Regions from separate parts of the Janthinobacterium foliorum genome, predicted to be linked through region 2. Evidence: predicted binding sites of a transcription regulator. Region 2 holds the regulator's gene; each other region holds the start of a gene.
What was found. The regulator sigma-54, encoded in region 2, starts transcription at its own class of promoters, with help from an activator protein. The targets are predictions, from matches to a motif close to TGGCANGNAANCTGCTTT.

Region 1: the regulator sigma-54 is predicted to act here: its motif matches at 2,694-2,711, upstream of ACZ92H_RS27485 (TorF family putative porin).
Region 3: the regulator sigma-54 is predicted to act here: its motif matches at 2,948-2,965, upstream of urtA (urea ABC transporter substrate-binding protein).

The regions. Positions count from the first base shown of each region.
Region 1 is NZ_CDXDQE010000018.1:110,336-117,411, reverse strand. Features, by position in the region: gene ACZ92H_RS27500 (hypothetical protein) at 32-577, opposite strand; gene ACZ92H_RS27495 (YifB family Mg chelatase-like AAA ATPase) at 643-2,163, opposite strand; gene ACZ92H_RS27490 (accessory factor UbiK family protein) at 2,275-2,523, opposite strand; gene ACZ92H_RS27485 (TorF family putative porin) at 2,792-3,562, shown strand; gene ACZ92H_RS27480 (P-II family nitrogen regulator) at 3,574-3,912, shown strand; gene ACZ92H_RS27475 (ammonium transporter) at 3,924-5,477, shown strand; gene gshA (glutamate--cysteine ligase) at 5,692-6,990, shown strand.
Region 2 is NZ_CDXDQE010000014.1:111,893-118,968, reverse strand. Features, by position in the region: gene lptC (LPS export ABC transporter periplasmic protein LptC) at 1-254, shown strand, start outside; gene lptA (lipopolysaccharide transport periplasmic protein LptA) at 280-861, shown strand; gene lptB (LPS export ABC transporter ATP-binding protein) at 861-1,616, shown strand; gene ACZ92H_RS24070 (RNA polymerase factor sigma-54) at 1,621-3,099, shown strand; gene hpf (ribosome hibernation-promoting factor, HPF/YfiA family) at 3,170-3,529, shown strand; gene ACZ92H_RS24060 (enoyl-CoA hydratase/isomerase family protein) at 3,685-4,776, shown strand; gene rapZ (RNase adapter RapZ) at 4,773-5,636, opposite strand; gene hprK (HPr(Ser) kinase/phosphatase) at 6,344-7,076, opposite strand, start outside.
Region 3 is NZ_CDXDQE010000002.1:514,019-521,094, reverse strand. Features, by position in the region: gene ACZ92H_RS06725 (Hsp70 family protein) at 1-1,092, opposite strand, end outside; gene ACZ92H_RS06720 (DUF2760 domain-containing protein) at 1,098-1,679, opposite strand; gene ACZ92H_RS06715 (DUF4349 domain-containing protein) at 1,992-2,798, shown strand; gene urtA (urea ABC transporter substrate-binding protein) at 3,023-4,276, shown strand; gene urtB (urea ABC transporter permease subunit UrtB) at 4,405-6,006, shown strand; gene urtC (urea ABC transporter permease subunit UrtC) at 6,003-7,076, shown strand, end outside.

The DNA of each region.
Region 1 (7,076 bases), on a different contig from region 2:
CGAAAGTCGCCATTTAAGCGGTCGTTAAGACTCAATCCAGTTTCACGGAATCGATGAAGGTATCGATGGTCTCCCGCGACAGCTTGCTTTCCTCTCCGAGGATGATGATCTGGGCGATGTGTTTATCCTGTGCCACGAAACGCCCCACCAGCAAGACGGGCTTGCCCTGCTGCGTTCCCGTCGCCTCGATGCTGAGGGTGCTGCGTTGGCGCGTACCGGCCGCGCTGCTGCTGGCCGCAGCGGCCGTTGTTTCACTACGCACCTTGCCATTGATATTTTTCAGTAGGGCAGTCTTCATGGCCGGCAGCGCCGCTTGGGCCTGTTCAGCGCTATCGAGGGTGGCATTGCCGATGGCGAAAGTGCTGCCGTCGACTTCACTGGCCGTCATGGTCAGGCTGACTTTCCTGCCATCGAGATCGATGTCGCGCGTCAGCACGGACGGTTTGCCTGGAAACAGGGCCGTGAACTGGGCATCGGGGCTGCGATAGTCGCGCCAGTCGAATTTCGGGCTGCAGGCGGACAGTACGCTGGCTGCCACCAGCATGCTCAAGAGGACGGCAAGTGATGTTTTTTTCATCAGGAGATGGTAGCAGCGCTGCCCGCCCTGCGCAATCGCGCACGCGTGAGGCGGCGCAGATGCATCTATATTTCTTGCAGCACGCGCCGGTATTGAATTGCTTCAGCAAGATGCGCTGGCGTGATGGCGGGGCTGCCAGCCAGGTCGGCGATGCTGCGGGCCACGCGCAGAATCCGGTGATACGTGCGTGCCGACCAGTGCATGCGCAGCATGGCACCGTGCAAGAGTCGCTCGCCTTGGGCTTCCAGTCGGCAATGCTGCTCGAGTTCCGTATTGTTCAGGCGCTGGTTTGCCTTGCCCTGACGCGCCAGCTGCAAGGCAAAGGCGGCCGCGACCCGCGCGGCGACATGCTCGCTGGCTTCGCCTGCGGCCGCTTGCCGGCCCAGCGCCGTGGGCGGCATGGCTGCCACCTCGATCTGCAAGTCGATACGGTCGAGCAAGGGACCGGAGAGGCGGCCGTGATAGCGCCGCACGGCATCCGGTGTACAGCGGCAGCGGCCCGACACGTGGCCCAGGTAGCCGCAGGGGCAAGGATTCATGGCGGCAATCAGCTGGAAACGGGCGGGAAACTCGGCTTGGCGAGCCGCCCGCGATATGCAGATGACGCCAGACTCCATCGGCTGGCGCAAGACATCGAGTACCTTGCGGTCGAATTCGGCGATTTCATCGAGAAAGAGCACGCCGCAGTGGGCCAGCGAAATTTCACCGGGCCGCGGCACATGGCCGCCACCCACCAGGGCCACGCCGGAGGCTGTCTGATGGGGCGCACGGTAGGGGCGCCGTTTCCAGTGTTCCACCTTGAAATGACCGCCCAGCGAATGCACGGCAGCCGATTCCAGGGCTTCTTCCTCGCTCATCGGTGGCAGCACGCCGGGAAAACGGCTGGCCAGCATGGTCTTGCCGGCGCCAGGCGGACCCACCATCAAGACGTTATGGCCGCCCGCCGCCGCGACTTCCAGTGCGCGCCGCGTCTGCTGTTGCCCCTGTACGTCGGCAAAGTCGGGATAAGTAAAGATGGACGATGGAAAGCTTGGCGGGTGCCGTTGCAGGGCGGTCTGGCCGGCGGGCGCGGCAAAATGCGCGCACACTTCGAGCAAGGTGTGTGCCGGGTAGATGCTGGCATCGCTGACCAGCGCCGCCTCGTCGGCGTTCGCCTGCGGCAGGATGAAGGCGCGCGGTGCGCCCGTCCTGCCGCGTTGCATGGCAAACGTCATGGCCAGCGCGCCGCGGATGGGCCGCAGCTGTCCCGACAGCGATAGTTCTCCCGCAAATTCATAGCGATGCAATTGGTCGCCTGCCAACTGGCCCGAGGCCGCCAGGATGCCCAGTGCGATCGGCAGGTCGAAACGGCCCGATTCCTTGGGCAGATCCGCCGGCGCCAGGTTGACGGTGATGCGCCGCGCCGGCATCTCGAAGCCGCAGTTTTGCAGCGCGGCACGGACACGGTCGCGCGATTCCTTCACTTCCGTATCCGGCAGGCCGACGATGGTAAACGAGGGCAAGCCGTTGGCAAGGTGCACTTCGACATTGACCTCGGGCGCCTCCATGCCGGCCAGCGCGCGGCTTTTCAGGACTGCCAGGCTCATGAGTATCCCCTGCACCGCGGGCGCGGGCAGCTTCAGTCTAGCCAGTGGATGCGCCCGGGCTTTGCGCCAGGCCAGCAAGGCCGCCGATAACCGCGCCTTGCCCGTCTAGCCTTACGCTTTAGGTTCGTTCAGGCGCGCTTCCAGCTCGATCAGGCGCAACTCCAGTGCATCGAGCTTGGCGCGCGTCTTGGCCAGCACTTGTGCCTGGATATCGAATTCTTCGCGCGTGACCAGGTCCAGGCGGGCAAAGCCCTGGGTCATCATCGATTTGACGTTCTTCTCGATATCCTTGGCGGGCGAGTTTTCGATGGCTTGGTGGATCTTGCCTTGCAAATCGTTAAAGAAGGTATTCATGTCCATGGTAAGTCCTTTTATGGTGCAGCCTGTGCATCGCACCATTGCGGTGCACAGCGGCGTTAATCTGGTGCGAATCTGGGCAGTTACAGCTCTCCAGCAGTTCCTTGCCGCATGTCCAGGGGCTTGCAGGGTATGTATGGACGGAAATGCACCTGTCAAGGTGGCAAGAGAGCTGGCACGTATTCTGCTAAAGAAGCTATGAACGCTTTGTGATCTCCAGACAAGATTTTAAACCTCAACCGCTTTAAAAGTTCAATAAAAGGGAATCGCCATGAAGAATCTGTCCAAGAACATGACTTTAGCTGCAGCGTTGACACTGGCCCTGGCCGCCTTGAGCGGTAGCGCCCTGGCCCAGGATACGGTGGCCGCGCCTGCTGCAGCCGAAGCGGTACCCGATAATGTGGTGAGCTATAACGTGGCGCTGACCAGTGACTACCGCTACCGTGGCCTGTCGCAAAGCCGCTTGAATCCAGCCATCAGCGGCGGTGCCGACTATACCCACAATCCCACCGGCCTGTATGTGGGGACGTGGCTGTCGAGCATTAAATGGATCAAGGATGGCGGCGGCGACACGAACCTGGAATGGGATGTCTACGGCGGCAAGCGGGGCGAATTCGCACCGGGGATCACTTACGATGTCGGCGGTTTGTACTACTTCTACCCCTCGAATGGCTTGAGCACGAATGCCAATACTTTCGAGCTGTACGGTCAGGTCGGTTTCGGCCCTGCCTACATCAAATATTCGCATTCGACGACCAATCTGTTCGGCGTGGCCGACAGCAAGAACAGCGGTTACATCGACGCCGGCCTGAATGTACCGCTGTACGACGACTACACGTTCAACCTGCACATTGGCCACCAGAGCGTGAAGCACAATGATTCACTCAGCTATTACGACTACAAATTGGGCGTGACCAAGGATTTCCCGGGCATCGCTACTGTGTCGCTGGCTGCCGTCCGCGCCGACATCACGTCGCTGGCGCCCAACGGCAAGAATCTGGCGAAGCTCGGCCTCGTATTGACTGTTTCCAAAACCTTTTAAGCGAGACTGCCATGAAAATGATTACTGCAATCATTAAACCGTTCAAACTGGACGAAGTGCGCGAAGCCCTGTCGGCTATCAATGTGCAAGGGATTACCGTCACCGAGGTCAAAGGTTTCGGTCGTCAGAAAGGCCACACGGAACTGTACCGTGGCGCCGAGTATGTCGTCGATTTCCTGCCAAAAACCAAAATTGAAGCGGCCGTCGATGATGCCATCGTCGACCAGGCCATCGAAGCGATCGAAGGCGCCGCGCGTACCGGTAAAATCGGCGATGGCAAGATTTTTGTGTACAACCTGGAACAAGTCATCCGCATCCGTACCGGTGAAACCGGCAACGAAGCGCTCTAAGGGGAATATTGATGCGTAAAAATATAACAAAATTGCTAGCTGGGTTTGCCTGTCTGTGCGCGTTGGGCGTTGCCGCCCCCAGTTTTGCCGATGCCCCGGCCAAGCCGGACGCCGCAGCGACGACGGCCGTTGCCACACCCGCCGTGACACCTGCGCCTGACGCCGCCGCACCGGCCGCCGCGCCTGCCGCAGCAACGCCAGCACCCGCAGCCGCTCCGGCGCCAGCGGCCGCGCCCGTCGCCAACAAGGGCGACACCAGTTTCATGATGATCTGCACCGTGCTGGTCATCCTGATGACGATCCCCGGCCTGGCCCTGTTCTACGGCGGCCTGGTACGTTCCAAGAACATGCTGTCGGTCCTGATGCAAGTGTTCATGGTGTTTTCCCTGGTGGTCGTGCTGTGGTGTATCTACGGCTACTCGGTGGCCTTCACGGAAAAAACCGCCTTCTTCGGTGGCTTTGACCGCCTGTTCCTGAATGGCATCTGGGATCCGGTGAAAGGCACGTTTGCCGCCGCCGCCACCTTCAGCAAGGGCGTCGTCATTCCCGAGTTCGTGTTTGTCGCCTTCCAGGGCACGTTTGCCGCGATTACCTGCTCGCTGATCGTTGGCGCCTTTGCCGAGCGCGCCAAGTTTTCCGCCGTGCTGGCCTTCATCGTGCTGTGGTTCACGTTTGCCTACCTGCCGGCGGCCCACATGGTCTGGTTCTGGACCGGTCCTGACGCCATCACCGACGCGGCAACGGCCACCAGCGAAGCCCTGAAAGCGGGCTGGATCTGGCAAAAAGGCGCGCTGGACTTCGCCGGCGGCACCGTGGTGCACATCAATGCCGCTATCGCCGGCCTGGTCGGCGCCATCATGATTGGCAAGCGCGTCGGCTACGGCCGTGAATCGATGGCACCGCATTCGCTGACGATGACCATGATCGGCGCTTCCCTGCTGTGGGTGGGCTGGTTCGGTTTCAATGCCGGTTCCTCGATGGAAGCGGGCGACGTTGCCGCCCTGGCGTTCGTCAACACCATGCTGGCCACGGCCGCCGCCACCCTGTCGTGGGTGTTTGGCGAATGGATTACCAAGGGCAAGCCTTCCATGCTGGGCGGTGCCTCCGGTGCCGTGGCCGGCCTGGTGGCGATCACCCCGGCAGCCGGTTTCGTCGGTCCGATGGGTGGCCTGGTCATCGGCTTGCTGGCCGGTATCGTCTGCCTGTGGGGCGTGAATGGCCTGAAACGCCTGATCGGCGCCGACGATTCGCTCGATGTGTTCGGCGTGCACGGCGTGGGCGGCATCCTGGGTGCCTTGCTGACGGGCGTGTTTGCCGCGCCACAACTGGGCGGCCAGGGCATCTTCGACTATGTCACCAACAAGATGTCGGCGGACCCGTACTCCATCGGCCATCAAGTGTGGGTCCAGGCGCAAGCGGTCGGCACCACCATCATCTGGTCGGCCGTGGTGTCCGTCATCGCCTATAAGCTGGTCGACATCGTCATCGGCCTGCGCGTACCGGAAGAAGAAGAGCGCGAAGGCCTGGATATCACCAGCCACGGCGAGCAGGCCTACCACGGCTAAGTGTTAATTTTATGGCATGGCGACGCCTCCGGCGCCCCATGCCAGCGTTGTTTTGCTTGAAAAGGCGCCTCATCGAGGTGCCTTTTTTTCGTTATGGGAATGGAAAAGGTCTTTAAAACAAGGCTTTTGCCCCGATTTGGGGTACTTACACGGTAATATAGTCAGCAGTTCTGTGTGCTTTTTTGAATACTGCACATAATTTAAGGATGTAACTATGGTTCCCCATCTCGTCACGGCCCTGACCGGACCGCTGCTCGACCTCGAAAAAAAGATTCTGGCCGCGACGCCGGCCATTGAGCGCTGGTTTCGCATGGAGTGGCAAGAGCACACGCCGCCCTTCTATTGCTCGGTAGACTTGCGCAATGCGGGCTACAAGCTGGCGCCCGTCGATACCAATCTGTTCCCTGGCGGCTTTCATAACCTGGCCACGGAAATGCTGCCCCTGTCCGTGCAGGCGGCCATGGCCGCCATCGACAAGTATTGTCCGGATGCCCGCAACCTGCTGATCGTGCCGGAACTGCACAACACCACGCCGCAGTATCTGCAGAACGTGGCGCGCCTGATGCAGATCTTCCGCCAGACGGGGCTGCACGTGCGCTTCGGCTCGTGGTCGCCCGAGATCACCCAGCCGACACCGTTGGCTTTGCCGGATGGCAACATGCTCGTCATCGAGCCCCTCGTGCGCCTGAACAATGGCCGCCGCCTGGGCTTGAAGGATTTCGATCCGTGCACGATCCTGCTGAATAACGACTTGTCGGACGGTATCCCCGACATCTTGCAAAACATCCACGAGCAAAGCCTGCTGCCGCCCTTGCACGCGGGCTGGGCCTTGCGCCGCAAGAGCAACCACTACACGGCCTACGATGAAGTGGTGAAGAAATTCGGCAAGATGATCGATGTCGATCCGTGGATGCTCAACCCCTTCCACGCCAAGTGCAGCGATGTCAATTTCCAGGAAGGTGAGGGCGAGGATGCGCTGGCCGCCAGCGTCGACGTGTTGCTGGCCAAGATACGCAAGAAATACAAGGAATACGGCATCAAGGAAAAGCCCTTCGTCATCGTCAAGCCCGATGCGGGCACGTATGGCACGGGCATCATGACGGTGCGCGACGCCAGCGAAGTGCGCGACCTGTCGCGCAAGCAGCGCGACAAGATGTCCATCGTCAAGGACGGCAAAGTGGTCACGGACGTGATCATCCAGGAAGGCGTGCCGACCTTTGAAAGCATCAAGGATGCCGTGGCCGAGCCCGTCGTCTACATGATCGACCGCTATGTAGTGGGCGGCTTCTACCGCGTGCACGCGGAACGGGGCGTGGACCAGAACCTGAACGCGCCCGGCTCGCAGTACGTGCCGCTGGCATTTGCCCAGCAGCATGCCGTGCCTGACTTGAAGGCCAAGCCGGGCACTGCCGCGCCGAACCGCTTCTATGTGTACGGCGTGGTGGCGCGCCTGGCCTTGCTGGCCGCGTCGCTGGAAATGGAGCGCACGGACCCGAATCCCGAGGTGTATTGAGCCATCAACGAGGCTGGCCGGGCGTGGTGGAAACCCCGCCTGGCGATCTCGGCTAGAATCAGGCATTCCCCAGGCACCCCGATTGG
Region 2 (7,076 bases):
TGCACCGCCAGGTCGTGGTCGACCGCGTGGCCAGTCCGAAGGCGCAGAACCTGACCCTGAAGACGGAAGCGCTGACGGTATACCCGGATGAAGAACGGATGGAAACGGATGTCCCTGTCGACATCCTGACGGGCGCCTCGCGCATCCATGGCGTGGGCATGAAGGCGAATAACGCGACCGGCGTGGTGGAAGTGCACAATGCCCTGCGCATCGTGCTGCCGCCGAAACCACGGCCAGGTGCCGCGGCCAAATGACAGAATGAAACAAGGAAACCATAATATGAAAAACATCTTGCTGCTGACCCTATTTTCGCTGGCCGTCATGGGCACGGCGCATGCCGAAAAGGCCGATTCCGAGAAGGAAGCCGTCATCACGGCCCAGCGCGGCCAGGTCGATGACGTCAAGCAGACGCGCACCCTGACGGGCGACGTGGTGCTGGTGAAAGGCACCTTGACCATGAAGGCGGGCCGGGCCCTGATCACGGAAGATCCGCAGGGCTACCAGTTCATCACCTTCTGGGCCGATCCGGGCAAGCTGGCCACGTTCCGCCAGAAGCGCGATGGCGCGGGCGACCTGTGGGTGGAAGGCGAAGCGGAGCGCGTGGAATACGACAACAAGACGGAAGTGGTGAAACTGTTTTCCAAGGCCAAGCTGACGCGCCTGGAAGGCACGAAACCGACGGACGTGGCCAACGGCGCCTTCATTTCGTATGACAGCCGCAAGGAAGTGTTTACGATGGAAAACTCCGACAGCGGCACCAGCACCCCGGGCGCCGGCAGCGTGCGCATGGTGATCCAGCCGAAGACCAAGGCCCCAGCGGCGGAGAAGGCGCCAGCGACGCCTGCGCCAGGAAAGAAATAATGGAAAATACACGTTGCGGCAGCACCCTGATCGTTCGCGGGCTGCAGAAAACCTATGGCAAGCGGCAAGTCGTGCATGATGTGTCGCTGCAAGTCGAATGCGGCGAAGTGGTGGGCCTGCTGGGCCCCAACGGCGCCGGCAAGACCACCTCGTTCTACATGATCGTCGGCCTGGTGCCGTCCGACGGCGGCACCATCGATATCAGCGGCGTGGACATTTCCAGCCTGCCGATCCACCGCCGCGCGCAGATGGGCCTGTCCTACCTGCCGCAGGAAGCGTCCGTGTTCCGCAAGCTGACGGTGGAAGACAATATCCGCGCCGTGCTGGAAATCCAGACCGTCGAAGGGCGTCCCCTGAAGAAGGCCGAGATCGAAGAGCGCCTGGACAAGCTGCTGGCCGACTTGCAGATTGAAAAGCTGCGCGAGAACCAGGCGCTGTCCCTGTCCGGTGGCGAACGCCGCCGCGTGGAAATCGCCCGCGCGCTGGCCACCGACCCGCGCTTCGTGCTGCTCGACGAACCGTTCGCCGGCGTCGATCCGATTGCCGTGATCGAGATCCAGCGCATCGTGCGCTTCTTGAAGGAGCGCAATATCGGCGTGCTGATCACCGATCATAATGTGCGCGAGACGCTGGGTATCTGCGACCGTGCCTACATCATCAACCAGGGCTCGGTGCTGGCGTCGGGACGCCCCGACGACATCATCGCGAACGAGTCGGTACGCCGGGTCTATCTGGGCGAACACTTCCGTATGTGAGCCAATGAAACAATCATTGCAGCTGCGCACCTCGCAGCACCTGGCACTGACGCCTCAGTTGCAGCAATCGATACGCCTGTTGCAATTGTCTACCCTGGAATTGCACCAGGAACTCGAGCAACTGTTGACGGACAATCCCCTGCTCGAACGGCTCGACGATCCGCTCGACCGTTCGCTGCGGCTGCTTTCCGATGGCGCCCTCAGTTCCACGGCGGCACCGGCCGAAGCGCCGCCCCAGCCGCCGGGCCAGGACGCGCCGGTGGCGCCGGCCGAAGCCGAGACGTTTGACGGCGAGGGCGGCGACGCCCCGGCCGCCATGGATGGCGCCGACAGCGACTGGAGCGAGGCGAGCCGCGGCAAGGCGCCCGACGACGAGGATTCGCGTCCGCAGCTGGAAGCCCACCACTGCACCCTGCGCGAGCACCTGATGGAACAGATGCGCGTGACGGTGCTGGAATTGCGCGACCGCGCGCTCGTCGAACTGATCATCGATGCGCTCGACGACAATGGCTACCTGGAAGAGCCGCTCGACGACATCCTGGCGCGCCTGCCGGAAGAGCTGGAGATCGATGCCGACGAGCTGCGCACGGCCTTGTCCCTGCTGCAAAGCTTCGACCCGCCCGGCGTGGGCGCGCGCAACGCGTCCGAGTGCCTGGCGCTGCAGATCAGGCGTTTGCCGCACATCGCCATGGTGACGCGCCGCATGGCCCTCGTCATCGTGGAAAAACACCTGGCCTGGTTTGCCCAGCGCGATTTCAACAAGCTGAAAAAAGCCCTCGATTGCGACGACGAAGACTTGCGCGAGGCGCAGACGGTGATCCGCCTGTGCAACCCGCATCCGGGCGCCGTGTTTGCCTCGGACGTGTCCGATTACGTGGTGCCCGACGTCGTCGTCAAGCGCGCGCGCAGTGGCTGGCAGGTGACGCTGAACAACGACGTCATGCCGCGCCTGCGCGTCAACGCCATGTACGCCAATTTGTTGAAGCAGGGCAAGGGCGAAGGGGCCATGGGCGCACAGTTGCAGGAAGCCAAGTGGCTGATCAAAAACATGCGCCAGCGCTTCGACACCATCCTGCGCGTGGCACAGGCGATAGTAGAACGACAAAAGAATTTTTTCTCGCATGGGGCCGTTGCCATGCGTCCCCTTGTGCTCCGTGAAATAGCTGATACACTGGGTTTACACGAGAGTACTATCTCGCGGGTAACAACTCAAAAGTACATGCTGACCCCGCACGGCATGTTCGAGTTGAAATATTTCTTTGGTAGCCATGTCGCCACCGAAGCGGGGGGCGAAGCGTCATCGACGGCGATACGGGCATTGATCGTGCAACTGACAGGAGCTGAAGACCCTAAAAATCCTTTATCCGACAGTAAGATTGCGGACATGCTGGGGGAACAAGGCATGGTGATTGCGCGACGTACTGTTGCCAAATACCGGGAAGCATTGAAAATTCCGCCAGTGAGTCTGCGTAAGTGTTTGTAAGTTTTTTTCGGTTCCTCTGCGGGCCGGATACGATGGACCGCACGAACCCGAATCATCTTTAGGAGTGTGTATGAATCTCACCATCAGCGGACATCATCTTGAAGTGACACCAGCCATCCGTGAATACGTACAAGCGAAACTGGAGCGTGTGAAGCGTCATTTCGATCAAGTCATCGATATTGCCGTGATTCTGACCGTCGACAACCTCAAAGAGAAAGAAAAACGTCAAAAGGCCGAAGTCAACCTGCGTCTGAGCGGCAAGACCGTCTACGTGGAAAGCCTGGCGCAAGACCTGTATGCCGCGATCGATACCCTGATCGACAAGCTGGACCGGCAAGTGATGAAGTACAAAACCAAAGTGCAAGGGCACGGTAAAGAGGCGATCAAGCATCTGCCAGACAACTCGGATGAAGAAGTCGCCGCCGTCTAAACGGCCTGCCACTGTCAACCGGTTGTGATCAACTAAGGGCGCGCCTACCGCGCCCTTTTTTGCGCCCGTCGCCCGCGTCGGGCAGGGCCACGGGAACGCAATATTGCACCCGAAGGCGCTAGAATGTTGCCATGCCCACTACTTTCCATCCTGCCATGAGCGACTTCGTCCAGACTGCCATCCGCAACCGTACCGGCCACATCGTGCTGGACCGCCCGAAAGCCTTGAATTCCCTGTCGCTGGAGATGGTGCGGGCCCTCAGCGCCACCCTGCTGGCCTGGCGCGACGATCCGCAGGTAGACGCCGTGGTGATCCGCTCCAGCAGCGACAAGGCCCTGTGTGCGGGCGGCGACATCCGCTTCTTTTACGATGCGGGCTTGTCTACGCCGCAAGGCGGCAGCGCACTGCTGGAAGATTTTTTTACTGAAGAATATGCATTAAATCATTTAATTCATTTCTATCCAAAACCGTATATCGCCATCATGGATGGCGTGGTGATGGGCGGCGGCATGGGCGTGGCGCAAGCCGGTCCCGGCAACCAGCTGCGCATCGTGACGGGCCGCACGCGCATGGCCATGCCGGAAGTCAATATCGGCCTGTTTCCCGACGTGGGCGGCAGTTATTTCCTGTCCCGCCTGGCGGGCCAGCTGGGCTTGTACCTGGGCTTGACGGGTTTGACCATCGGCGCGGCCGATGCCTTGTACACGGGCCTGGCCGACGTGTACCTGCCTGAAGCGCAGATGCCCGCGCTGCTGGCCCTGTTCGAGACGACGCAGGGCGAAGCCTTGCCCGTCGCCATCAAGGCCCTGGCGGCCCCGTTCCAGGCGCAGGCGGGCGATTCCGCGCTGGCCGCGGCGCGCACGGCGCTGGACCGCCACTTCGGCGCCGGCAACGTGGCCGCCATCATGGCCTCGCTGGCGCAGGACGACAGCGCGTTTGCCGGCAAGGCGCTGGCGGCCATGCGCTTGCGCTCGCCGCTGATGATGTCGGTGACGCAGGAGCTGCTGCGGCGCGGCGCGCATCTGGGCGTGGCCGATTGCCTGCGCATGGAACGCACTGTGGTGCGCCACAATTTCGAACATGGCGAAGTGCTCGAAGGCGTGCGCGCGCTGGTGGTCGACAAGGACAATGCGCCGCGCTGGAATCCCGCCAGCCTGGACGAGGTCGACGCAGCCATGGTGGCGCGCTTCTTTGCGCCCGTCTGGCCGGCACAGGCGCACCCGCTGCGCGACCTGGATAGGCCCTAAGCCCGTTCGCGGTGGCGCAGCACGACTCTTTCGTTGGCGCTGAAATACTGCGTCAGCCGTTCTGCCATGTACACGGACCGGTGCTGGCCGCCCGTGCAGCCGAGCGCCACCGTCAGGTAGCTGCGGTTGTCGGACTTGAATGATGGCAACCATTTTTCGATGAAGGCGCGGATGTCGGCCAGCATTTCCAGCGCGCTGGGCTGGGCATCGAGGAAGGCGATCACGGGGGCGTCGCGTCCGTCGAGCGGGCGCAGCGCCAGGTCGTAATAGGGATTGGGCAAGGCCCTTACATCGAAGACGAAATCGGCGTCGAGCGGCACGCCCAGCTTGAAGGCGAACGATTCGAAGAACAGGGTCAGCGGCGCGCGCTCGGAGGCGACGATATCCTTGATCCAGCTGCGCAGCTTGTTGGCGCTCAGCTCCGAGGTATCGATCACATGGCCCAGCTGTTCGATGGCCGACAGGCGTTCGCGCTCTTCCGAAATGCACTCGATCAGGGTGCGGCGGCTGGCCGGATTCTGGTTCGGACGCAATTCATGCGACAGCGGATGGCTGCGCCGCGTCTCCGAAAAACGCGCCACCAGCGCATGCGTGGTGGCCGTCAGGAACATGACTTTGACATCGTGCCCCTGGTCGCGCAGCAGCGCCACATTGTGCGGCAAATTGGCCAGCGATTCGGCGCTGCGCGCATCGACGGCGACGGCCAGTTGCGGCGCGCCTTCATCGAGCAGGGTTTGCACCAGGCTGGGCAGCAAGCCTGGCGGGAGGTTGTCGACGCAGTAGTAGCCGGTATCTTCCAGCACATTGAGTGCGACGGATTTGCCGGAGCCGGATATTCCGGTAATAAGGACGATATGCATACGACGATCATACAATAAAGGCCGACGCTCTGCCTCCAAGGCAATTATCTTTACAAATTATTGCAATTCGATATGTTGTATTGCTTGGACGAACGAGGGGGCAGCATGGGGTGCGCAGAGCACTGCCGCGTCTCTGCGCAACGGCTCGCCCATGCATGGGCGAACTCCTTGGCAACATTAATCGCCACTCATGGCGAGTCGTTGGTGTAGCAGGGAATTCACGCAGCACTGCTGCGTGCCTGCGCAACGGTTCGCCCATGCATGGGCGAACTCCTTGGCAACATTAATCGCCACTCATGGCGAGTCGTTGGTGTAGCAGGGAAGTCACGCAGCATTGCTGCGTGCCTGCGCAACGGTTCGCCCATGCATGGGCGAACTCCTTGGCAACATTAATCGCCACTCATGGCGAGTCGTTGGTGTAGCAGGGAATTCACGCAGCACTGCTGCGTGCCTGCGCAACGGTTCGCCCATGCATGGGCGAACTCCTTGGCAACATTAATCGCCACTCATGGCGAGTCGTTGGTGTAGCAGGGAATTCACGCAGCACTGCTGCGTGCCTGCGTAACGGTTCGCCCATGCATGGGCGAACTCCTTGGCAACATTAATCGCCACTCATGGCGAGTCGTTGGTGAAGCAGGGAATTCACGCAGCACTGCTGCGTGCCTGCGTAACGGTTCGCCCATGCATGGGCGAACTCCTTGGCAACATTAATCGCCACTCATGGCGAGTCGTTGCCGCTCCATGAACTCCTGCAAGGTATCGATGCCGCGCAGTTGCAGGATGGTGTTGCGCACGGCCGCTTCCAGCAGCACGGCGATGTTGCGGCCGGCGGCGACGGGGATGACGACCTTGCGTACGGGCAAGCCGAGCACATCTTCCGTGGGGAACAGGAAAGGCAGGCGTTCCACTTCTTCTTCCAGCGCATTGCGGCGCACCAGGTGCACGATCAGCTTCAAACGCATCTTGCGGCGCACGGCCGTTTCGCCAAAGATGGCCTTGATGTCGAGCAAGCCCAGTCCCCGCACTTCCAGCAGGTTTTGCAGCAGGGGCGGGCAGCGGCCTTCGATCATGTTGGGCGCGATGCGCGAGAATTCGACGGCGTCGTCGGCCACCAGGCCGTGGCTGCGCGAGATCAGTTCCAGCCCCAGTTCGCTCTTGCCCAGGCCCGAATCGCCCGTGATCAGCACGCCCACGCCCAGCACGTCCATGAAGACGCCATGCATGATGATGCGCTGCGCCAGTTTTTTCGACAGGTAGACGCGCAGGAAGTCGATCACTTGCGCGGCCGGCAGCGGGGTGGAGAACAGGGGAATGTTTTGCTCGTCGCAGATGGCGAGGATGTCGGGCGGCGTTTCCAGGCCTTGCGCGATGATCAGCGCGGGCGGGCCGCCGGCGATCAGTTCGCCGATCACGTGGGTGCGCGTATTGACCTTCAGGCGC
Region 3 (7,076 bases), on a different contig from region 2:
GCGCGTGCGCACGGCAGGGCGGCTCGAGGCTTCCACCTGCGGGAAGAAACCGTCGAGGATGAAGGTGGACACTTCCGCGCGCGTCAGTTCCGTGCGGATGGAACCGCCGATCAGCTTTGAGCCGCGGCTCGGCACGACGATGGGCGCCACTTCCAGGCCGCTGTCGGCCAGCAGGCTTTCCTTGGCGCTGCGGCAGCCGTAGGTGAGCGCGCGCATCTGCCAGGCATCCAGCTGGGTGCCGTTGGCGGCCAGCTTGCGGGCCACCAGGTGGGCCAGCGCCAGGTCCATATTGTCGCCGCCCAGCAGGATGTGTTCGCCGACGGCCACGCGGTGCGGTTCCAGCACGCCATCGCGTTCCAGCACGGCGATCAGCGAAAAGTCGCTGGTGCCGCCGCCCACGTCGACGACCAGGATGATGTCGCCCGGCTTGACTTCCTTGCGCCAGCGGCCTTCGCTGGTCTGGATCCAGCTGTACAAGGCCGCCTGCGGCTCTTCCAGCAGGGTCAGCGAGGTGTAGCCGGCCGCCTGCGCCGCTTCCATCGTCAGCTCGCGCGCGGCCGGGTCGAAGGAGGCGGGAATGGTGACGGTGATTTCCTGCTGCGCGAACGGCGCTTGCGGGTGGGCGTGGTCCCAGGCCTGGCGCAAATGCGTCAGGTAGCGCGTGGCCGCCGTGATGGGCGAGATGCGCGCCACTTCGGCCGGCGCGTCGTTCGGCAGGATGGCCGCGCGGCGGTCCACGCCAGGGTGGCACAGCCAGCTTTTCGCGCTGGACACTAAACGGATGGGCGTGGTGGCGCCGCGGCTGCGGGCCATTTCGCCGACGACGAAGGGCGCTTCGGCTTCCTCGGTGACCCAGGGCAGGGCCAGGTCGCCCGCCGCCACTTCGTCGGCGTGGGGCAGGTAGACGAAGGACGGCAGCAGCGAAAGTTCTTCGACGGTGCCCGGCGCCGACAGCTGCGGCACTTGCAGCACGCCGTGGCTGGATTTTTCTCCGTCGCTTTCATCCAGGTTCACATACGACAGGGCGCTGTGGGTGGTGCCCAGGTCGATGCCGATGGCGTAGCGCGGGCTGTCCGGGGTGTGGTTGCTCACGTCGTTCACAGTTCCACCTCGGCTGGCGCCAGGATGGCCGCATCGTGCTGTTCGCTCAGTTTCGGCAGGCGCACGCTGGAGGCGCGCCAGCCGCGGTGGCTGAGGGTGCCCGTGAACGGCGCCGAGCCGACCACGTTGCCCGTCAGGCGCACTTGCGCAGAGTCAAACCCTTCCTGCAGCACGATGCGGCTGCCTTCCGCTTCCTGGCGCACGGGGTCGATGGTGAAATATTCGCGCATGACCTTGGCGCAGCCTTCGTGCACCACGCGGGCCGCCGCGCCGATGTCGGCGTCGGCATGGCTGCCCAGGTTTTCCTGGGTAAAGTCGATCAATCGCGCTTCGCGTTGCAGCAGGGCCAGCAATTGCAGGGCCGCATCGGGCGTGGCTTCCTTCAAGATGACGGGCGCGGCGGCCGGCGCCGGCACGGGTGCGGGCGCAGGGGCCGCCGGTGCGACGGGCGCGGCTTCCGGCAAGGCCAGCTTTTCCACGCGGGCCGCATAGGCGGCATCCGACAGGGTGCTGAAGAAGGCGCCGAAGGCCAGCGGGACTCGGCGCCAGAACGATGGGTGGGACGATGATGTGCTCATAGGAACTCGTTTCTCTGATCTGTAGGGAGGCGTCGGCGGCGCGGGCCGCTTCGCAGGGTATTGCATGGGCCGGGCCAGTATGGCCGGCTGGCGTTTGCCCGCATGATACCAGCTACGGCGCCGGCGCCAAAGCCGCAGCGGCCGCTCACTGCGGGGAACGGGCCGCATTTTTATTGCGCTGGCGCAGAAGAACAGCGAATAGGCCTGTCTTTCGACTAAAATCGCCCCTTGTTTTTTCCTCATGATTTTCATGTGGCAATAAACTTGGTGCAAGCAAGGGCACGCTTCACGCTTAATTAACAAGAGGAATCCATGAACAAGCGTTTATCCCAAGGCATGCGGCGGCTGGCAGTGGCCGGCATGATCGTCCTGGCCGGTTGCGGGAGCAAGGGCGAGAGCGGCGGCCAGTCCAGCGCCGCGCGCCTCGACGGCAAGGAAAAGGGCAGTGAATTTTTGGCCTATGAGCACAGCGTCAGCGTCGATACGCATGAGGCGCAAGTGCGGCCCCTGTACGAAAAAGTCGTGGCCGCCTGCAAGGCCGATACGGAGAACGGCTGCCTGCTGCTCGATTCCAGCCTCGACAGCGGCCGCTACGTGCACGCGCGCATCAGCATGCGCGCCAAGCCGGCCGGCATCAAGAAGCTCGTCGCGCTGGTCGCTGCCGGAGGCGACGTCACCAGCCAGGGCACGAAGGTGGAAGACCTGGGCCGCCCCGTGCTCGACAGCAAGAAGCGCCTGGAGATGCTGAAACAGTACCAGGCGCAATTGCAGGACCTGGAAAAGCGCTCGGGCACGAATGTCGATGCCCTGATCAAGGTGACCAAGGAACTGGCCACCGTGCAGGTGGAACTGGAGCAGGCCACGGCGGCCAACGCTTTGTTGATGCAGCGCATCGATACGGATTTGCTGAACGTGGCCATCAGCGCGGAAGGCAGGCAATCGTTCTGGACGCCCGTCAAGCGGGCGTTGGGCAATTTCACGGACAACCTGTCGGAAGGCGTGGCCAACGCCATCACGGCCATGGCCTACATCCTGCCGTGGCTCCTTGCTTTCGTACTGCTGTTCCCGCTGGGGCGCAAGGGCTGGCGCCGCCTGCGGGGCGCGCCGCGCAAGGAGTGACGCGCCCGGCGCACCGTTTTACGGCAAGTTGAAACCTGGCTGCACAGTCCTTGTGCAGCCAGGTTTTTTTTCGTGCAGCCGGGGCGTGCAGCCGGCTCTCGCTTGCACCACGGCATGGCAAGCGCACCATGGGGTTGCTCTGCTGGTGCTGGCATGCATTCTGCTTTAACAACATCGTATGCCCATCCATTGATACTCATGCAGTTCTTCACTCAGGAGTCCACATGTCACGACGCATCATCTTGAAAGCGGCAGCCGCAGGCGCGCTGGCCTTGGCCACGTCCACCACCATGCAGGCGGCCTGGGCCGCCGACACGATCAAGGTGGGCATCCTGCACTCCTTGTCCGGCACCATGGCCATTTCCGAAACCTCGCTGAAAGACGTGGCACTGATGACGATCGCCGAGATCAATGCCAAGGGCGGCGTGCTGGGCAGGAAGCTGGAACCCGTCGTCGTCGACCCGGCGTCGAACTGGCCCCTGTTCGCGGAAAAGGCGCGCCAGCTGGTGGCGCAGGACAAGGTGGCCGTCGTGTTCGGCTGCTGGACGTCCGTGTCGCGCAAGTCGGTCTTGCCGGTGTTCAAGGAACTCAACAGCCTGCTGTTCTACCCCGTGCAATACGAGGGCGAGGAACTGGAAAAGAACGTGTTTTATACGGGCGCGGCGCCGAACCAGCAGGCGATCCCGGCCGTGGAATACCTGATGAGCAAGGATGGCGGCGGCGCCAAACGCTTCGTGCTGCTGGGCACGGATTACGTGTATCCGCGCACCACCAACAAGATATTGCGCGCCTTCTTGACAAGCAAGGGTGTGAAAGATAGCGATATCAGCGAGGTCTACACGCCGTTCGGCCACGCCGACTATCAAACCATCGTTGCCAATATCAAGAAATTTTCCACGGGCGGCAAGACGGCCGTCATTTCCACCATCAATGGCGATTCGAACGTGCCCTTCTACAAGGAACTGGGCAATGCGGGCTTGAAGGCCACGGACGTGCCCGTCGTCGCGTTTTCCGTGGGCGAGGAAGAACTGCGCGGCATCGACACCAAGCCCCTGCTGGGGCACCTGGCGGCGTGGAACTACTTTGAATCCGTCAAGAATCCCGTCAACGCGGCGTTCATCAAGCAGTGGAAGGCGTATGCCGTGGCGCAAAAGCTGCCGAACGCGGGTTCGGTGGTGACGAATGACCCGATGGAAGCCACCTATGTGGGCATCCACATGTGGGCGCAGGCCGTGGAAAAAGCCAAGTCGACGGATACGGACAAGGTGATCGCCGCGATGGCGGGCCAGAGCGTGAAGGCGCCGTCCGGCTTTACCCTGACCATGGACCCGACCAACCACCACTTGCACAAGCCCGTGATGATCGGCGAGATCAAGGCGGACGGGCAATTCAATGTCGTGTGGAAAACCAAGGAACCGATCCGCGCCCAGCCTTGGAGCCCTTACATCAAGGGCAACGAGGGCAAGCAGAAGCTGTAGACGCATGCGCGCCGCATCATCACTGTAGCCCCAGGCAAAATGCCGGGGGCAGACCCGCCGCGTATGCCCCCCCGGTCGCAGCCATTGGGCAAGCATACATCCTTGTGCATTCATTCTTTGGAACGCAAATGCAGCTCTTTCCCAAACTGCTGGTTTTCGCCTGCCTGTTGTTAGCGTCGATGGCGCAGGCGGCCATCCCCACCGACGTGCTCAAGCCCCTGGCCGGCGACGACCCCGATGCCCGCGTGGCCGCCGTGGCGCAGATCGCCGCCCTGGCCACGCCCGAAGCCGCCACGGTGCTGCAAGCCTTGCAGGACGATAATTTATATGCCACGCCCGACGGCAAGGTGTATATCGTCGATGGCGAGCGGGCGCATGACCCGGCCAGCGGCAAGGACGTGCTGCTGCCGGACGGCATCGATGGCGTGATGGTCAATAACCGCTTGCGCTCGGCCGTGGCCGGTGCCTTGTCGGGGCTGAAACTGCTGGCGCCACAACGGGCCGAACGGCTGGCCGCCGCGCAGGCGCTGCAGCAAGCCGTCGAGCCGGCGCAACTGCCGCTGATCCGCGCCGCGCTGGCGCAGGAGACGGATGCGGAGATCCGGCAGGTCCTGCATGTGCTGATCGCCAGCGCCAACCTGCATGCGCCCGATGCGGCCACGCGCAGGCAGGCCGTGCAGGACCTGGCCGGCAGCAGCGATGCACGGTTATTGCCCGTGCTGCAAGCCATGCTGGAAAGGGGGCCGGATGGCCGCGCCAGCGAACCGGACGAAGCCGTGCAGCTGGCCGCCATCGAGACCATGCACCAGATCAAGGGACGAGTGGCGCGCATGGAATTGGCCGGCAATGTGTTCTACGGCATTTCGCTGGGCAGCGTGCTGCTGCTGGCCGCGCTGGGTCTGGCCATCACGTTTGGCTTGATGGGCATCATCAACATGGCGCATGGCGAGCTGCTGATGATCGGCGCCTATACGACGTATCTGTGCCAGCTGTTCTTCCGCAGCTACTTGCCCGGCATGCAGGATGCCTACCTGCTGGCCGCCTTGCCGGCCGCCTTCTTTGTCGCCGGACTGGTGGGCGTGGTGCTGGAGCGCACGGTGATCCGCTGGCTGTACGGGCGGCCGCTGGAAACCCTGCTGGCCACGTGGGGCATCAGCCTGATCCTCATGCAGGCCGTGCGCACCATCTTCGGCGCACAGAATGTGGAAGTGGCCAATCCGGCCTGGATGTCGGGCGGCGTGACCGTGCTGGGCGGTCTGGTGCTGCCGTACAACCGCCTGGCCATCATCGTTTTTGCCATTGTCGTTGTCGTGGCCGTCTGGCTGATCCTCAACAAGACTCGCCTGGGCCTGTTCGTGCGGGCCGTCACGCAAAATCGCCGCATGGCCGATTGCGTCGGCGTCGCAACGGGCAAGGTCGACATGCTGACTTTCGGCCTCGGTTCCGGCATCGCCGGACTGGGTGGCGTGGCCCTGTCGCAGCTGGGCAATGTGGGGCCGGACCTGGGACAAAGCTACATCGTCGATTCCTTCATGGTGGTGGTGCTGGGTGGCGTGGGCCAGCTGGCCGGCACCGTGATCGCCGCGCTGGGCCTGGGCGAAGTCAACAAATTCCTCGAACCGGTGGCGGGCGCCGTGCTGGCGAAAATCGCCATTCTGGTATTCATCATCATTTTCATCCAGCGCCGGCCGCAGGGCCTGTTTGCCATGAAGGGACGCAGCGTCGAATGATTACCTCCTATCAAATCAAGTCCGGCCTGTTCACGCGGCCCGTGTGGATGGCGATTGCCGCCTGTACGGTGCTGGCGGCGCTGTTGCCGATGTTTAATTTGATGTTTGCCGAAGGGCATGCGCTGCATGTGTCCGCCTATACGGTGGCGCTGGTGGGCAAGTTCATGTGCTACGCGCTGGCCGCGCTGGCGCTGGACCTCGTGTGGGGCTACACGGGCATATTGTCCCTGGGCCATGGCGTGTTCTTTGCGCTGGGCGCGTATGCGCACGGCATGTATCTGATGCGCGCCATCGGCGACCAGGGCCAGTATCACAGCAGCTTGCCCGACTTCATGGTCTTTCTCGACTGGAAGACGTATCCCTGGTACTGGGCCTTCACGGAACATTTCTGGTACTGCATGGCCCTCGTCGTGCTGGTGCCGGGCATTCTCGCCTTCGTGTTTGGCTATTTCGCCTTCCGCTCGCGCATCAAGGGCGTGTATTTTTCCATCATCACGCAGGCGATGACGTATGCCTTCATGCTGCTGTTCTTCCGCAATGACACCGGCTTTGGCGGCAACAATGGTTTCACGGACTTCAAGACCATCCTCGGCCATAGCGTGACGGCGCCCGCCACCAAGGCCGTGCTGTTTCTGCTGACGTTGGCCATCCTGCTGGCGGCCTTGATCGGCGCGCGCGCCATCGTCACCTCCAAGCTGGGCCGCGTATTGCAGGGCGTGCGCGACAGCGAGGCGCGGCTGATGTTCCTCGGCTACAACCCGCTGTGGTTCAAGCTGTTCGTCTGGACTTTATCCGCCGTGCTGTGCGGCATCGCCGGCGCCCTGTATGTGCCGCAGGTGGGCATCATCAATCCTTCCGAGATGTCGCCGGCCAATTCCATCGAGATGGTGGTGTGGGTGGCCGTGGGCGGGCGCGGCACCCTGCTTGGCCCCATCCTGGGCGCCTTCACGGTGAACGGCTTGAAGAGCTGGTTCACGGCCGCCTTGCCGGAACTGTGGCTGTTCGTGCTGGGCCTGCTGTTCATCGTCGTCACGCTGTTCATGCAGCAAGGCATGCTGGGTGTCTTGAGC